Regions from separate parts of the Streptomyces sp. NPDC016469 genome, predicted to be linked through region 4. Evidence: riboswitches for the same ligand, from Rfam matches in the RefSeq annotation. Region 4 holds a riboswitch; each other region holds the start of a gene.
The links. Region 4 has a riboswitch for thiamine pyrophosphate ahead of ABZ565_RS21625 (thiamine ABC transporter substrate-binding protein). Riboswitches for the same ligand answer to the same signal wherever they lie in the genome.

Region 1 (3,340 bases), on a different contig from region 4:
AAACCCGGACTCGGCCCTTCAGGTCCCGCGCGGTCACGGCAGAACCGCCGACTTGAGCGGTACGGACGGGTCCCCGGCCCGGTCCGCGTCGAGCCGGGGGCCCGCCTCGATGAGCCGGCGCCCCTGGGCCAGGTCGCGCGGGCGGCCGACCGCGAGCACCGCGGCCAGGGCGCCGTCGCGCAGCCAGCACACCGACCAGGCGGGCCCGGCCGGGTCGCCGCGCCACAGCAGGGTGTCCGCGTCCGCGTGGTGGCCGGCGTACTGCACGAACCGGCCGAACTGCTCGGACCAGAAGTAGGGCACCGGGTCGTAGGGCGGGATGTCCGCCGTGTCCTCGGCGGCGGCGATGTGGGCGGCGGCGGTCCTGGGGCCCTGGAGGGCGTTGTCCCAGTGGTGGACGACCAGGCGGGTGCCGTAGCGGGCCGAGGGGAAGGAGGCGCAGTCGCCGACCGCGTACACATCGGGCAGCGAGGTGCGCAGCGCCGCGTCGGCGGTCACCGAGCCCTCGGGCCCGAGCGCGATACCGGAGCCGGCCAGCCAGCCGGTGGCGGGGCGGGCGCCGATGCCGACGACGACCGCGCCGGCCGGGAGGGTGCGCCCGTCGGCGAGGACCACCGTGCCGGGCTCGACGCGGGCGACCCGGGCACCGGTGAGGAGCCGGGCGCCGCTCTCCTCGTACCAGGCGGCCATCGGGGCGGCGACCTCGGCGGGCAGGGCGCCGGCCAGGGGGCGGTCCGCGGCCTCCACGACGGTGACCTCGCAGCCGGCGGCGCGGGCGGCGGTGGCGAACTCGGCCCCGATCCAGCCGGCGCCGACGACCACGACGGGGTGCCCCGCCTCCAGGACGGGCCGCAGCCGGGCCGCGTCGTCGAGGGTGCGCAGCAGATGGACGCCGGGGACCCCGTCGGAGCCGGGCAGGGCGACGGGTTCGGCGCCGGTGGCGAGGACCAGGACGTCGTAGGGGACCGGGCCCTCGGAGGTGTCCAGTTCGTGGTCGCCGGCGCGCACCCCGGTGACCTCGCAGCCCAGGCGCAGGGCGATGTCCAGGTCCTCGAAGTCGATGTCGAAGGCGGACTCCTCGGCCTTGCCGAGCAGCACCGCCTTGGACAGCGGGGGCCGGTCGTAGGGCTGGTGGGGCTCGGCGCCGATCAGCGTGACGGGGCCGGTGAAGCCCTGTTCCCGCAGGGCGACGGCGGTCTGCACACCCGCCATGCCCGCGCCCGCCACGACGACCCGGCGTTCCGTCCGCTCTGCCCGCTGCTGCTCGCTCACCCGCCCACCTTACGTACCTGACGTGCCGTCAGGAAAGGGGCGGCCCCTCCCCCGGCCCTCCCTACCCGGTCCGCCGGGCGGGGTCTAGGCTGGCCACCGTAAGACACGCGGGAGCCCGGGCGCACCGGGCTGAGAGGGAGGCTGGCGGCCTCCGACCGTACGAACCTGATCCGGGTCATGCCGGCGAAGGGAGGGGCTGGACGCCCATGCGCACCCATCCCACCGAAGGGTCCGACGTCCTCGTCATCGGGGGCGGCATCATCGGCCTGGTGACCGCCTGGCGGGCCGCACAGCGCGGCCTGTCCACCGCGCTCGCCGACCCCGAGCCGGGCGGCGGAGCGGCCCGGGTGGCGGCCGGAATGCTGGCCGCCGTCACCGAACTGCACTACGGCGAGGAGACGCTGCTCGGGCTCAACCTCGCCTCCGCCCGGCGCTATCCGTCGTTCACGGCCGAGCTGGAGGAGGCGAGCGGGCAGGACATCGGCTTCCGCGCCTGCGGCACCCTGGCCGTCGCGCTCGACGCCGACGACCGCGCCCATCTGCGCGAACTCCACGAGCTGCAACGCCGCTCGGGCCTGGAGTCCGAGTGGCTGACCGGGCGCGAGTGCCGCCGCCTGGAACCGATGCTCGCCCCGGGCGTGCGCGGCGGCCTGCGGGTGGACGGCGACCACCAGGTCGACCCGCGCCGCCTCGCCGCCGCGCTGCTGACCGCCTGCGAACGGGCCGGGGTGGTCTTCCACCGCCACCGCGCCGACCGCCTGTCCGTGGTCGCGGACCGGGCCGCGGGAGCCGTGCTCGACGAGGGTACGGAGGTGGCCGCCGGGCAGGTCGTGCTCGCCGGGGGCAGCCTCAGCGGGCGGCTCGCCGGGGTCCCCGCCCACGTCCTGCCGCCGGTGCGCCCGGTCAAGGGCCAGGTGCTGCGCCTCACCGTGCCCCCGGCGTACGCCCCCTTCCTCTCGCGCACGGTGCGCGCGGTGGTCCGGGGCAGCCATGTCTACCTCGTACCGCGCGAGAACGGTGAGCTGGTGGTCGGCGCCACCACCGAGGAGATGGGCTGGGACACCACCGTCACGGCGGGCGGGGTCTACGAGCTGCTGCGCGACGCCCACGAGCTGGTGCCCGGCATCACCGAGCTGCCGCTCACCGAGACCCGCGCCGGCCTTCGCCCCGCTTCCCCCGACAACGCCCCGCTGCTCGGCCGCACCGCGCTGCCCGGCCTCCACCTCGCCACCGGCCACCACCGCAACGGCGTGCTGCTCACCCCCGTCACCGGGGACGCCATGGCGTCGCTGCTGGCCGAGGGCGAGCTGCCCGAGGCGGCCCGCCCCTTCTCCCCCGGCCGGTTCGCCCCGGCCCCCGCACCCCAGGAGCAGCCCGCATGACCGAGCCCACCCCGCTCACCGTGTCCGTGAACGGCGCACCGGCCGTCGTCGCCGCGGGCACCACCCTGGACGCCCTCGTCGCGACGCTGACCGACGCCCCGACGGGGGTCGCCGCCGCCCTCAACGAGACCGTGGTGCCGCGCAACCAGTGGCCCGCCGCCGCGCTCACCGACGGCGACCGGGTCGAGGTCCTGACCGCGGTCCAGGGAGGCTGACGATGTCCGACGACCTGTTCACCCTCGGCGGCAGCGACTTCACCTCCCGGCTGATCATGGGCACCGGCGGGGCTCCCAGCCTGGAGGTGCTGGAGCGGTCGCTGCTCGCGTCCGGCACCGAGCTGACCACCGTCGCCATGCGCCGCCTCGACCCGACCGTGCAGGGCTCGGTGCTCTCCGTGCTGCGGAAGCTGTCCATCCGGGTGCTGCCGAACACCGCCGGCTGCTACACCGCCGGGGAGGCCGTGCTCACCGCCCGCTTGGCCCGTGAGGCGCTGGGCACGGACTGGGTCAAGCTGGAGGTGGTGGCCGACGAGCGGACCCTGCTGCCCGACCCGGTCGAGCTGCTGGACGCCGCCGAGATCCTGGTGGACGACGGGTTCACCGTGCTGCCGTACACCAATGACGACCCGGTCCTGGCCCGGAAGCTGGAGGACGTGGGGTGCGCGGCGGTGATGCCGCTCGGCTCCC
Region 2 (3,340 bases), on a different contig from region 4:
GCGGCATGGGCCGCGATCTTGTACGTGATGACCCCGGTCTTCACATCGTCCCGGTTCGGCAGCCCCAGGTGCTCCTTGGGCGTCACGTAGCAGAGCATCGCCGTGCCCCACCAGGCGATCATCGCGGCTCCGATGCCCGAGGTGATGTGGTCGTACGCCGGCGCGATGTCGGTGGTCAGCGGGCCGAGCGTGTAGAACGGCGCCTCCTCGCAGATCTCCTGCTGAAGGTCGATGTTCTCCTTGATCTTGTGCATCGGGACATGTCCCGGCCCCTCGATCATGGTCTGCACGCCGAACCGCTTGGCGACCGTGTTCAGTTCGCCCAATGTGCGCAGTTCGGCGAACTGGGCCTCGTCGTTGGCGTCCGCGATCGACCCTGGGCGCAGCCCGTCGCCCAGTGAGTACGTCACGTCGTACGCGGCGAGGATCTCGCAGAGCTCCTCGAAGTGCTCGTACAGGAACGACTCCTTGTGGTGCGCCAGGCACCACGCCGCCATGATCGAGCCGCCCCGGGAGACGATTCCGGTCTTGCGCCGGGCGGTCAGCGGCACGTACGGCAGGCGTACGCCGGCGTGCACCGTCATGTAGTCCACGCCCTGCTCGGCCTGCTCGATGACGGTGTCCTTGTAGATCTCCCAGGTCAGTTCCTCGGCCCGCCCGTCGACCTTCTCAAGGGCCTGGTAGAGAGGGACGGTTCCGATCGGTACGGGTGAATTGCGAAGAACCCACTCACGGGTGGTGTGGATGTTGCGGCCGGTGGAAAGGTCCATGACCGTGTCCGCGCCCCACCGGGTCGCCCACGTCATCTTGTCCACCTCCTCCTCGATGGAGGACGTCACCGCGGAGTTGCCGATGTTGGCATTGACCTTCACCAGGAACCGCTTGCCGATGATCATCGGCTCGGTCTCCGGGTGGTTGACGTTGGCGGGCAGCACCGCGCGGCCGGCCGCGATCTCCTCGCGCACCACCTCCGCCGCCACGTTCTCGCGGACGGCGACGTACTCCATCTCCGGGGTGATCTCTCCCCTGCGGGCGTACGCGAGCTGGGTGACGGGCCGGCCGTCCCGGCTCCGCCGCGGGCGGCGCGGCCGACCGGGGAACACCGCGTCCAGATTGCGCAGCCCGCCCCTCGGCGAGGTGTGCCTGAGCCCGTCGTCCTCGGGGCGGGCGGGGCGGCCCGCGTACTCCTCGGTATCGCTGCGGGCGATGATCCAGTTCTCCCGGAGCGGTGCGAGACCGCGCCGGACGTCCGTCTCGGCCGCGGGGTCGGTGTAGGGCCCGGACGTGTCGTACAGCGTCACGTCCTTGCCGTTGGTCAGGTGCACCTGGCGGACCGGCACCCGGAGGTCGGGGCGCGGCCCCTGGACGTATCCCTTGTGCCAGCCGATGGACTTCCCGGCCTCGTCGCTCTGATCGAAGGCAGGCGTGCGTGTGTCCGATGTGGTCATGAGACCTACTCCCTACGCCGGCATTACCCGGTAACAGGTTCGGCGGTCGGCGCAGCGTCTCCCGTACGGTCGTACGGCGGTCAGCGCCCTCTCAGCCCGGTGCTCCGAGCTCCCGCGTGTGCAAAGGTGCCACCACGCTAGCCCCCGGACGGGCGACCTGAACAGAGGGCCCCTTCCTTCTTGCGATGATCGGCCGGTGACGCCCCCTCATCACGACCCAGAACCGCAGGGCCATCAGCACACGCACAGCCATGGCCCGGCCGCACCCGTCTCCGCCCATCTGCGCAAGGTGATCGCCGCCGTACTGATCCCCTTCGCGACCGCCGTACTCGTCGGTCTCGTGGCGCTCTGGCCGGGTGGTGCGCCGGCGCACGAACGGACCGGTGTCGGCTTCGACCGGCAGACCCAGCAGGGAAAGGTGGTGAGCGTCGTCGAGGTCGACTGCAAGGATGTGAACGCCGCCCAGCTTCCCGTCAGCGGCGAGACCCAACCCCCCGAGGGGCGGCCGGCGTCCGGCGCCGTCTGCGAGAAGGCCACCGTCGAGGTCACCAGCGGCCCCGACACGGGGCGCCGGTTCGTCGAGGTCGTGCAGCCGGACGCACCGAGGCAACTGCGGGAGGGCCAGGGGGTGGTGGTGGCGTACGCCCCCGACGCGCCCCATGACCTCCAGTACTCCGTGACGGACGTGAACCGGAAGTTCCCCTTGTATCTGCTGGCCGGGATCTTCGCCCTCGCGGTGGTCCTCGTGGGCAGAATGCGCGGGGTCATGGCCCTGGTGGCGCTCGCCCTGTCATTCGCCGTACTGACCCTGTTCATCCTTCCGGCCATACTGCAGGGCTCGAATCCGCTGCTGGTGGCGGTCGTCGGGGCCGGAGCGATCATGCTGATCGCGCTCTACATCTGCCACGGGCCGACCGCCCGGACCTCCGTCGCCGTCATCGGCACCCTGATCTCACTGCTCCTGATCGGGCTGCTCGGCTCGCTCTTCATCGGCTGGGCGAGCCTGAGCGGGAACACCGACGACAACACCGGCCTCATCCACGGCCTGTATCCGCACATCGACATGAGCGGACTGCTGCTGGCCGGCGTCATCATCGGCTCCCTGGGAGTGCTCGACGACGTCACGGTCACCCAGACCTCGGCGGTGTGGGAGCTGCGCCGGGCGAACCCCACCATGAGTGCGAAGCAGCTCTACCGGGCAGGGATCAGAATCGGCCGCGATCACATCGCCTCCGTGGTCAATACCCTGGTACTCGCCTATGCGGGCGCCGCGCTGCCTCTCCTGCTGCTCTTCACGGTCGCGCAGAGCAGTGTGGGGACGGTCGCCAACAGCGAGCTGGTGGCGGAGGAGATCGTGCGCACCCTCGTCGGCTCGATCGGACTGGTCGCCTCGGTGCCGGTGACGACAGCGCTCGCGGCGCTGGTCGTCTCCGCGGACCGCACGGGGGTCGGCGCGGAAGCCGGGGCTTCGGCACCCGTGCGGAGCGGCCGGGGCCGACGACGGCGGGCGCGGTCGTGACCGGAGCACACAGCGTGATTCACCCGATCGGCAGGTGTCGTGTTCGAGTGGCAAGGCGCCCTCCGGGCCGCGGACCGCTTCAGCCCGCGTTCTGCTCTTCGGCCAGAATGCGCCCCAGCGCCTCCTCCAAGTTGCCGTCGAAGTCACCCAGCGTGCACTCCTGTCCGAGGGGCACCAGCTTGTCCGTACGGTCGAGGAAGGCGACAAGAGGTGCCGTGCCCGCCCGGAAGAGCGCACGGTCGGCGCCCACCTGCAGCCGGATGTGGACATCGCACAGCCCTTCCGGCTCGGTCGGCGCAATGTGGACATCGCCGTCACCACTGGGGCTGTTGAGGCCGTCGAGCAGCAGCTCACGGCCGAAGGCCCAGGTGAC
Region 3 (3,340 bases), on a different contig from region 4:
CACCTACCTGCGCGGCATGCAGATCGAACTGCGCTACAGCGCCGCCTGCCAGGCGGTCTGGGGCCGGATCGAGGGCGGGGCCGTCGGTGACAAGGTGATCATCAAGGACGCCCGGGGAATGGAGCTGGACGCCCTCATCCGCTTCGAGCACGACTCGTACACCAAGATGCTCGGGGTCTCCGAGGAGGCGCCGCTCGACTCCATGAGCGTGTGCGGGGAGATCCCCTCGGAGAAGCAGATGCAGTGCGCGCCGACGGGCACGGCCCGGATGCCCTGACGGCTGCAGCGCGCCCCGGCCCGACCCGCACCGGCCCGTCCACCGGGTGCTCGGCGAAGCGCTCGCCGGTCGCGGGGGCGCGTGTGGTGAAGGCGGCGGTGGCAGTGTCGTCGGTCGTCGGGGCGCCATTTCGCGGGAGTACCGTGTGAGTCGAAGATACTGAAACTGTTGAAGTGCTTCATGGGGTCAATACCGCTGACGGACCCGGAGGTTGAGGCGTCGGCGAGGGTGGGAAGAGTGGGTCAGCGCGGCCGGCGCATCCGCAGCGGGGCGTACACCACGAGCGCCGCGAGGAAGGCCACCCCGTACGCCAGGTCCGCCCCGTGCAGCGCCTCGGCCACCGGGCCCACGTACAGGCCGGTGCTCATGAACGGCACCGCCGCCGCGAAGGCCGCGGCGAACGCGGCGAGCGCCGGCCACCAGGGGCGCGGCCGGGCGTGCTCGGCGGCGAGGTCGACGGGTGCGCCCCGCCGGGCCCGGGCGCGGGCCAGCCAGTCCACGGAGACGATCGCCACGAAGCCGGGGATCCAGTAGCCGACGAGGAGCAGCACGTTCTGGAAGCGGGCCGTCGTGTCCGCCGCGTGCATCCACAGGACCAGCGGGAAGCCCAGGGCGGCGGCGAGCGCCGCGGCCGCCGGGCGCGGCAGGCGTACCCCCATCGTCTGCAACGCGAGCGAACCGCTGTAGTCGTTCATCGCGTTGCTGCACAGCGCGGCCAGCGCCACCGCGAGCAGCCCGAACGCCCCGAGCGCACCCCCGCCGAGCAGCGCGTCCACGCCGCGCGCGGTCTGGTCCGTGAAGACCGAGGCGCCCCACAGTCCGATGGCCTGGACCGCCACGAAGGACGCGCTGATCCCGCCCAGCGTGCACCAGAACATGCGCGCCCGGGACGTCTCGCGCGGCAGATAGCGGCTGAAGTCGCTCGCGTACGGCGCCCAGGACAACGCCAGGCTCAGGGCGACGGTGCAGGTCAGGACGAACGCCCCGGCCCGGTCGGCGCCGTGCACGGCGGAGGTCGTCACCGGGTCGGCCCCGTCCAGGAGCTTGGTGGCGAGCACGGCGAAGGCGGCGGCCAGGGCGAACGTCATGACGGTCTGGAGCCGGTGGATGACCTCGTAACCCAGCACCCCCAGCGCGCCCTGCGCGGCCATCATGACCAGGACCCCCAGCCAGAACGGCCAGCCGCACAGCTGCGCCAGCGCGTCCCCGCCGAACAGGCCGATCAGGGCGTCCCAGGCGATGGACGACAGCCATTGCAGCGCGCCCGGCAGCACCACGCCCGGCCCGAACGCCAGCCGCGCCAGAGGCAGCTGGCCGGAACCGGTGCGGCTGCCCCAGGTGCCCAGATACGCGGTCGGCGCGGCGCCGACGAGGGTACCGAGCACGACGGCCGCGAGGGCCGTCGCGAAGTCCAGGCCGAGCGCGATGCCGACGGTGCCGGTGAAGACGCCGGTCATGGTCAGGTTGGGCGCGAACCAGACGGTGAACAGCCGGCCCGCCCGGCCGTAGCGGCGGTCCTCGGGGACCGGGGCTATCCCGTGCGCCTCGACGCGCAGATCGCCGGGGGCGGTGGGCATGCGCCCGCCGAAAGCGGCGCGCTCGTCCTGGGCATGGGGCAACGACATGAAGACATCCCTCCGCCAGTGCTAACTGGTTCAGGTTCGACGGGTGTGATCTCAGCCCCTGCGCGGGGCACCCCGTGTCCGGTGTGGCGGCCAGGATAGCGCCGGCCTGCACGATGTCGTCGCGGGGGTCGGTCCGCGGGCCGGTCCGGGAGTTCCGCCAGGTCCAGGCCCGTCGAGCGCGGCCGGTTCCCCGTGGACCACGACGCGCTCCGGGCCCGCCCGGGCGGCGAGCAGAGCGGGTACGGGGATCAGTCCCTCCAGGCAGGCCCGGCCGCCGCGGTGGCACGGCTTGCCCTCGGGGCCGCAGCCGGTGTGCCGGATCTCGTCGGCCGCCCCGGCCGCCCCGGCCGCCCCGGCCGCCCAGGCCGCCCCGGGCCTCGTGGACGCGGACCGGCTCGCTCAAGAGCGACCGGCCGGGTGTGCGCCGGTACCGCACCACGGCCCGGCTTCAACCATGTCGTCCCGCAGCGGGAGTTCGTCATCCCGTCCGGCTTCCTGGAACCGCGCGGCGTCAACACCGTGGCGCTCACGGTCACGGCCGAGCGGACCGGCGTCGGCCCGGACCCGGTCCGGCTGGTGAATCAGGTCACCGTGCTCGGGGGCGTCGGCGGCGGACAGGACCCGGCGCCGGACTGCGCGGACCTGTTCACGAGGTGACGGACGGGCGCGCGCCCCGGACGTCCACCGGGGCGCGCGTCCGCGGCGTCCGGCTCAGCTGAAGAGCTTCGTCACGAACGCGTGGAGGTTGTCGACGGTGCGGGCGATCTGCTCCTCCGTGGTCAGGCTTTCCTTGAACCGGGCCCCGGAGGCCACCGCCTTCTTCCCGCGCACGTACAGCGAGCAGGCCAGGTCGGTGCACATGTACAGACCGACGGAATTGCCGTCGCGCCCGGCGGGACCGGTCTTGCGGGCGGTCATCAGGGACACCCCGCTGCCCGGGTGCGTGGTCAGGCAGAGCGAGCACATGCTCCGATGCAGGAAGCCGCGCTGCTGGGACGGGAAGCGCAGCGAGATCCCGGCGGGCTTTCCCTCGTGCTCGGTGACGATGTAGCTGCGTCCCGGCGCGGACAGGTCGCGCCAGCCGAGGAAGTCGAGGTCGTCCCACGGCAGCTCCTCGAAATCCCGGGGGAGCGGCAGACGCTTGGCTTCCCCCTTGGAGCAATTCACGAACGATGAGCGGATGTCCTGCTCGGTCAGGGCCTTCATACCCACGAAGCTAACTGTGCCTATGGTTCCTAGGCAAACGATTAATTCGGTTAGGGGCTCACCTGGGGCTCTTCGGTGCGAGGGGGAGCCGGTGCACGGGCGGGTGGGGGATACCCAGGTCCGGGCGCCAGGTCGCGAGGATCTGCGCCGACGGGTCGAAGAGCGGCGACGGCAGCGCGTCGAGCGGGGTCCACTCCCAGGTGCTGATCAGATGCGGCTCGGTCACCCGTGC
Region 4 (3,340 bases):
GTGCACGGCACCTACCTCCTGCGGCGGCTGCGGAACTCCCTGTGTTGTCCCGGTTACCCCGTGAGCCGCCCCTCACCGCGACCGCACCGGGGTACCTCCGCGCGTCTGCGACACTGGAAGAACCATGCCTAAGCCCGGAGAACTCACTTTCGTCGCGCCCCGCGGAGCCAAGAAGCCGCCGCGGCACCTCGCCGACCTCACGCCCGCCGAGCGCAGGGAGGCCGTCGCCGCGATCGGCGAGAAGCCGTTCCGCGCCCAGCAGCTCTCGCAGCACTACTTCGCGCGGTACGCGCACGACCCGGCCGAGTGGACCAACATCCCGGCCGGATCGCGGGACAAGCTCGCCGAGGCGATGTTCCCCGACCTGATGACCGTCGTCCGGCACATCAGCTGCGACGACGACACCACCCGTAAGACCCTGTGGAAGCTGCACGACGGGACGCTGGTCGAGTCCGTGCTGATGCGCTACCCGGAGCGGGTCACGATGTGCATCTCCTCGCAGGCCGGCTGCGGGATGAACTGCCCGTTCTGCGCGACCGGGCAGGCCGGTCTCGACCGCAACCTCTCCACCGCGGAGATCGTCCATCAGATCGTGGACGGCATGCGCGCGCTGCGTGACGGCGAGGTCCCCGGCGGCCCCGCCCGGCTCTCCAACATCGTGTTCATGGGCATGGGCGAGCCGCTGGCCAACTACAACCGCGTCGTCGGCGCGATCCGCCGGCTGACCGACCCCGAGCCCGACGGCCTCGGCCTCTCGCAGCGCGGGATCACCGTGTCGACCGTCGGCCTGGTGCCCGCGATGCTGCGGTTCGCCGACGAGGGCTTCAAGTGCCGCCTCGCCGTCTCGCTGCACGCCCCGGACGACGAACTGCGCGACACCCTCGTGCCGGTGAACACCCGGTGGAAGGTGCGCGAGGTGCTGGACGCCGCGTGGGAGTACGCGGAGAAGTCCGGCCGCCGCATCTCCATCGAGTACGCCCTGATCCGCGACATCAACGACCAGGCGTGGCGCGGCGACCTGCTCGGCCGCCTCCTCAAGGGCAAGCGGGTCCACGTCAACCTCATCCCGCTGAACCCGACGCCCGGCTCCCAGTGGACCGCCTCGCGGCCCGAGGACGAGCGGGCGTTCGTGGAGGCCATCGCGAGCCACGGCGTGCCGGTCACCGTCCGCGACACCCGCGGCCAGGAGATCGACGGCGCCTGCGGGCAGCTGGCGGCCTCCGAGCGCTGAGGGCGGGCGGTCGTCGGTGCCCGGGGCCCCGGCCGAAAACGGCCGTGTAGCCTGGGGCCGAAATCAACTGCATATTCCGACAGGGGAGCGCCACAGCGCTGAGAGTGCGGCACCAAGGACAGGTTGGCCGCAGACCCTCTGAACCTCGCCCGGGTCATTCCGGGTAGGAAGTTCGGACCATACTCAAGCTGTTGCGCCCTGCCCGCTTCCGGTTCCGGCCGGTGTGCGGGCAGGGCCGCGTCTCTTCCTGGTCACTCCAGGAGGAATCACACATGAGCACCACCCAGAAGGCCGCGGTGGCGGCCGTCGCCGCCGCGCTCGGCGTCACCGCGCTGGCCGGCTGCGGGAGTTCCGACGACTCGGCGTCCGGTTCCGGCTCCACCAAGGGCGCCGGTTCCAAGACCGTCACCCTCGTCAGCCACGACTCCTTCAACGCCTCCAAGGACGTGCTGAAGGAGTTCACCCGCGAGACCGGCTACACCGTCAAGGTCCTCAAGAGCGGGGACGCGGGCGCCGCCCTCAACCAGGAGATCCTGACCAAGGGCTCCCCGCGGGGCGACGTGTTCTTCGGAGTCGACAACACCCTGCTCTCGCGCGCCCTGGACAACGGCCTGTTCACGCCGTACGAGGCCAAGGGCCTGGACCGGGTCCCGGCCGATGTCCAGCTGGACGCGGACAAGCACCGGGTCACCCCGGTCGACACCGGTGACATCTGCGTCAACTACGACAAGAAGTACTTCGCCGACAAGAAGCTCGCGCCGCCGAAGACCTTCGCCGACCTGGCGAAGCCCGCGTACAAGGACCTGCTCGTCACCGAGAACGCCGCGACCTCCTCGCCCGGCCTCGGCTTCCTCCTCGGCACCGTCGCCACCTTCGGCGAGGACGGCTACCAGGACTACTGGAAGAAGCTGAAGGACAACGGCGTCAAGGTCGTGGACGGCTGGGAGCAGGCGTACAACGAGGAGTTCTCCGGTTCGGCCGGCGGCAAGAAGGCCAAGGCCGACCGGCCGCTCGTCGTCAGCTACGCCTCCAGTCCGCCCGTCGAGGTGCTGTACGCGGACCCGCGGCCGAAGACCGCGCCCACCGGGGTCGCCACCGGAACGTGCTTCCGCCAGATCGAATTCGCCGGTCTGCTGGACGGCGCGAAGAACGAGGCGGGCGGCAAGGCCCTGCTGGACTTCCTGATCGGGAAGAGGTTCCAGGAGGACATGCCGCTCACCATGTTCGTCAGCCCGGTCGCGAAGGACGCGAAGGTGCCCGAGCTCTTCACGAAGTTCGGTGCCACCGCCGACAAGCCGGCGACCGTCGCCCCGGACACCATCGCCAAGAACCGTGAGCAGTGGGTCCAGTCATGGTCCTCGCTCGTAGTGAAGTAGCGAAGACTCCCGTACGCGGTCCGGGCGCGCGCGGGAGGTCCGCACGCGCCCGGGCCCGTCGCGCGGCCGCGGTGCGGCTCGGCCTCATGGCCGTGCCCGTCGCGTTCTTCGCCGTGTTCTTCGCCTATCCGGTCGCCGCCATCGTGGGCCGGGGGCTCAAGGCGGACGGCGTCTGGCAGTTCGGCCGGATCGGCGAGGTGCTGGCCCGGCCGGAGATCCGGGACGTCCTCTGGTTCACGCTGTGGCAGGCGCTCGCCTCGACCGCGCTGACCCTGCTGATCGCGCTGCCCGGCGCGTATGTCTTCGCCCGGTTCGACTTCCCCGGCAAGCAGGTGCTGCGGGCCGTGGTCACGGTCCCGTTCGTGCTGCCGACCGTCGTCGTGGGCACCGCCTTCCTCGCGCTGCTCGGGCGGGGCGGGCTGCTGGACGAGCTGTGGGGCGTACGGCTGGACACCACCGTGTGGGCGATCCTGCTGGCCCATGTGTTCTTCAACTACGCGGTCGTCGTCCGCACCGTCGGCGGGCTCTGGGCGCAGCTCGACCCGCGCCAGGAGGAGGCCGCCCGGGTGCTCGGCGCGAGCAGGTTCACCGCCTGGCGGCGCGTCACGCTGCCCGCGCTGGCCCCGGCCGTGGCGGCCGCCGCCCTGATGGTCTTCCTCTTCACCTTCACCTCCTTCGGGGTCGTACAGATCCTCGGCGGGCCCGGCTTCTCCACCCTGGAGGTGGAGATCTA

Region 1: linked by a shared signal. The riboswitch ahead of thiO (glycine oxidase ThiO) and the one ahead of ABZ565_RS21625 (thiamine ABC transporter substrate-binding protein) in region 4 are both predicted to bind thiamine pyrophosphate.
Region 2: linked by a shared signal. The riboswitch ahead of thiC (phosphomethylpyrimidine synthase ThiC) and the one ahead of ABZ565_RS21625 (thiamine ABC transporter substrate-binding protein) in region 4 are both predicted to bind thiamine pyrophosphate.
Region 3: linked by a shared signal. The riboswitch ahead of ABZ565_RS05765 (cytosine permease) and the one ahead of ABZ565_RS21625 (thiamine ABC transporter substrate-binding protein) in region 4 are both predicted to bind thiamine pyrophosphate.

Annotation. Positions count from the first base shown of each region.
Region 1 covers NZ_JBEYCQ010000030.1:49,962-53,301, reverse strand. The annotation lists gene ABZ565_RS28355 (FAD-dependent oxidoreductase) at 34-1,272, opposite strand; TPP riboswitch at 1,370-1,481, shown strand; gene thiO (glycine oxidase ThiO) at 1,479-2,654, shown strand; gene thiS (sulfur carrier protein ThiS) at 2,651-2,869, shown strand; gene ABZ565_RS28340 (thiazole synthase) at 2,872-3,340, shown strand, end outside.
Region 2 covers NZ_JBEYCQ010000016.1:169,005-172,344, forward strand. The annotation lists gene thiC (phosphomethylpyrimidine synthase ThiC) at 1-1,448, opposite strand, end outside; TPP riboswitch at 1,441-1,574, opposite strand; gene ABZ565_RS20205 (YibE/F family protein) at 1,645-2,967, shown strand; gene ABZ565_RS20210 (SsgA family sporulation/cell division regulator) at 3,047-3,340, opposite strand, start outside.
Region 3 covers NZ_JBEYCQ010000004.1:113,174-116,513, forward strand. The annotation lists gene ABZ565_RS05760 (helix-turn-helix domain-containing protein) at 1-277, shown strand, start outside; gene ABZ565_RS05765 (cytosine permease) at 520-1,902, opposite strand; TPP riboswitch at 1,893-1,987, opposite strand; gene ABZ565_RS05770 (hypothetical protein) at 2,320-2,559, shown strand; gene ABZ565_RS05775 (FBP domain-containing protein) at 2,614-3,108, opposite strand; gene ABZ565_RS05780 (NUDIX domain-containing protein) at 3,167-3,340, opposite strand, start outside.
Region 4 covers NZ_JBEYCQ010000018.1:79,920-83,259, forward strand. The annotation lists gene ABZ565_RS21615 (hypothetical protein) at 1-6, opposite strand, end outside; gene rlmN (23S rRNA (adenine(2503)-C(2))-methyltransferase RlmN) at 125-1,231, shown strand; TPP riboswitch at 1,303-1,419, shown strand; gene ABZ565_RS21625 (thiamine ABC transporter substrate-binding protein) at 1,504-2,607, shown strand; gene ABZ565_RS21630 (iron ABC transporter permease) at 2,694-3,340, shown strand, end outside.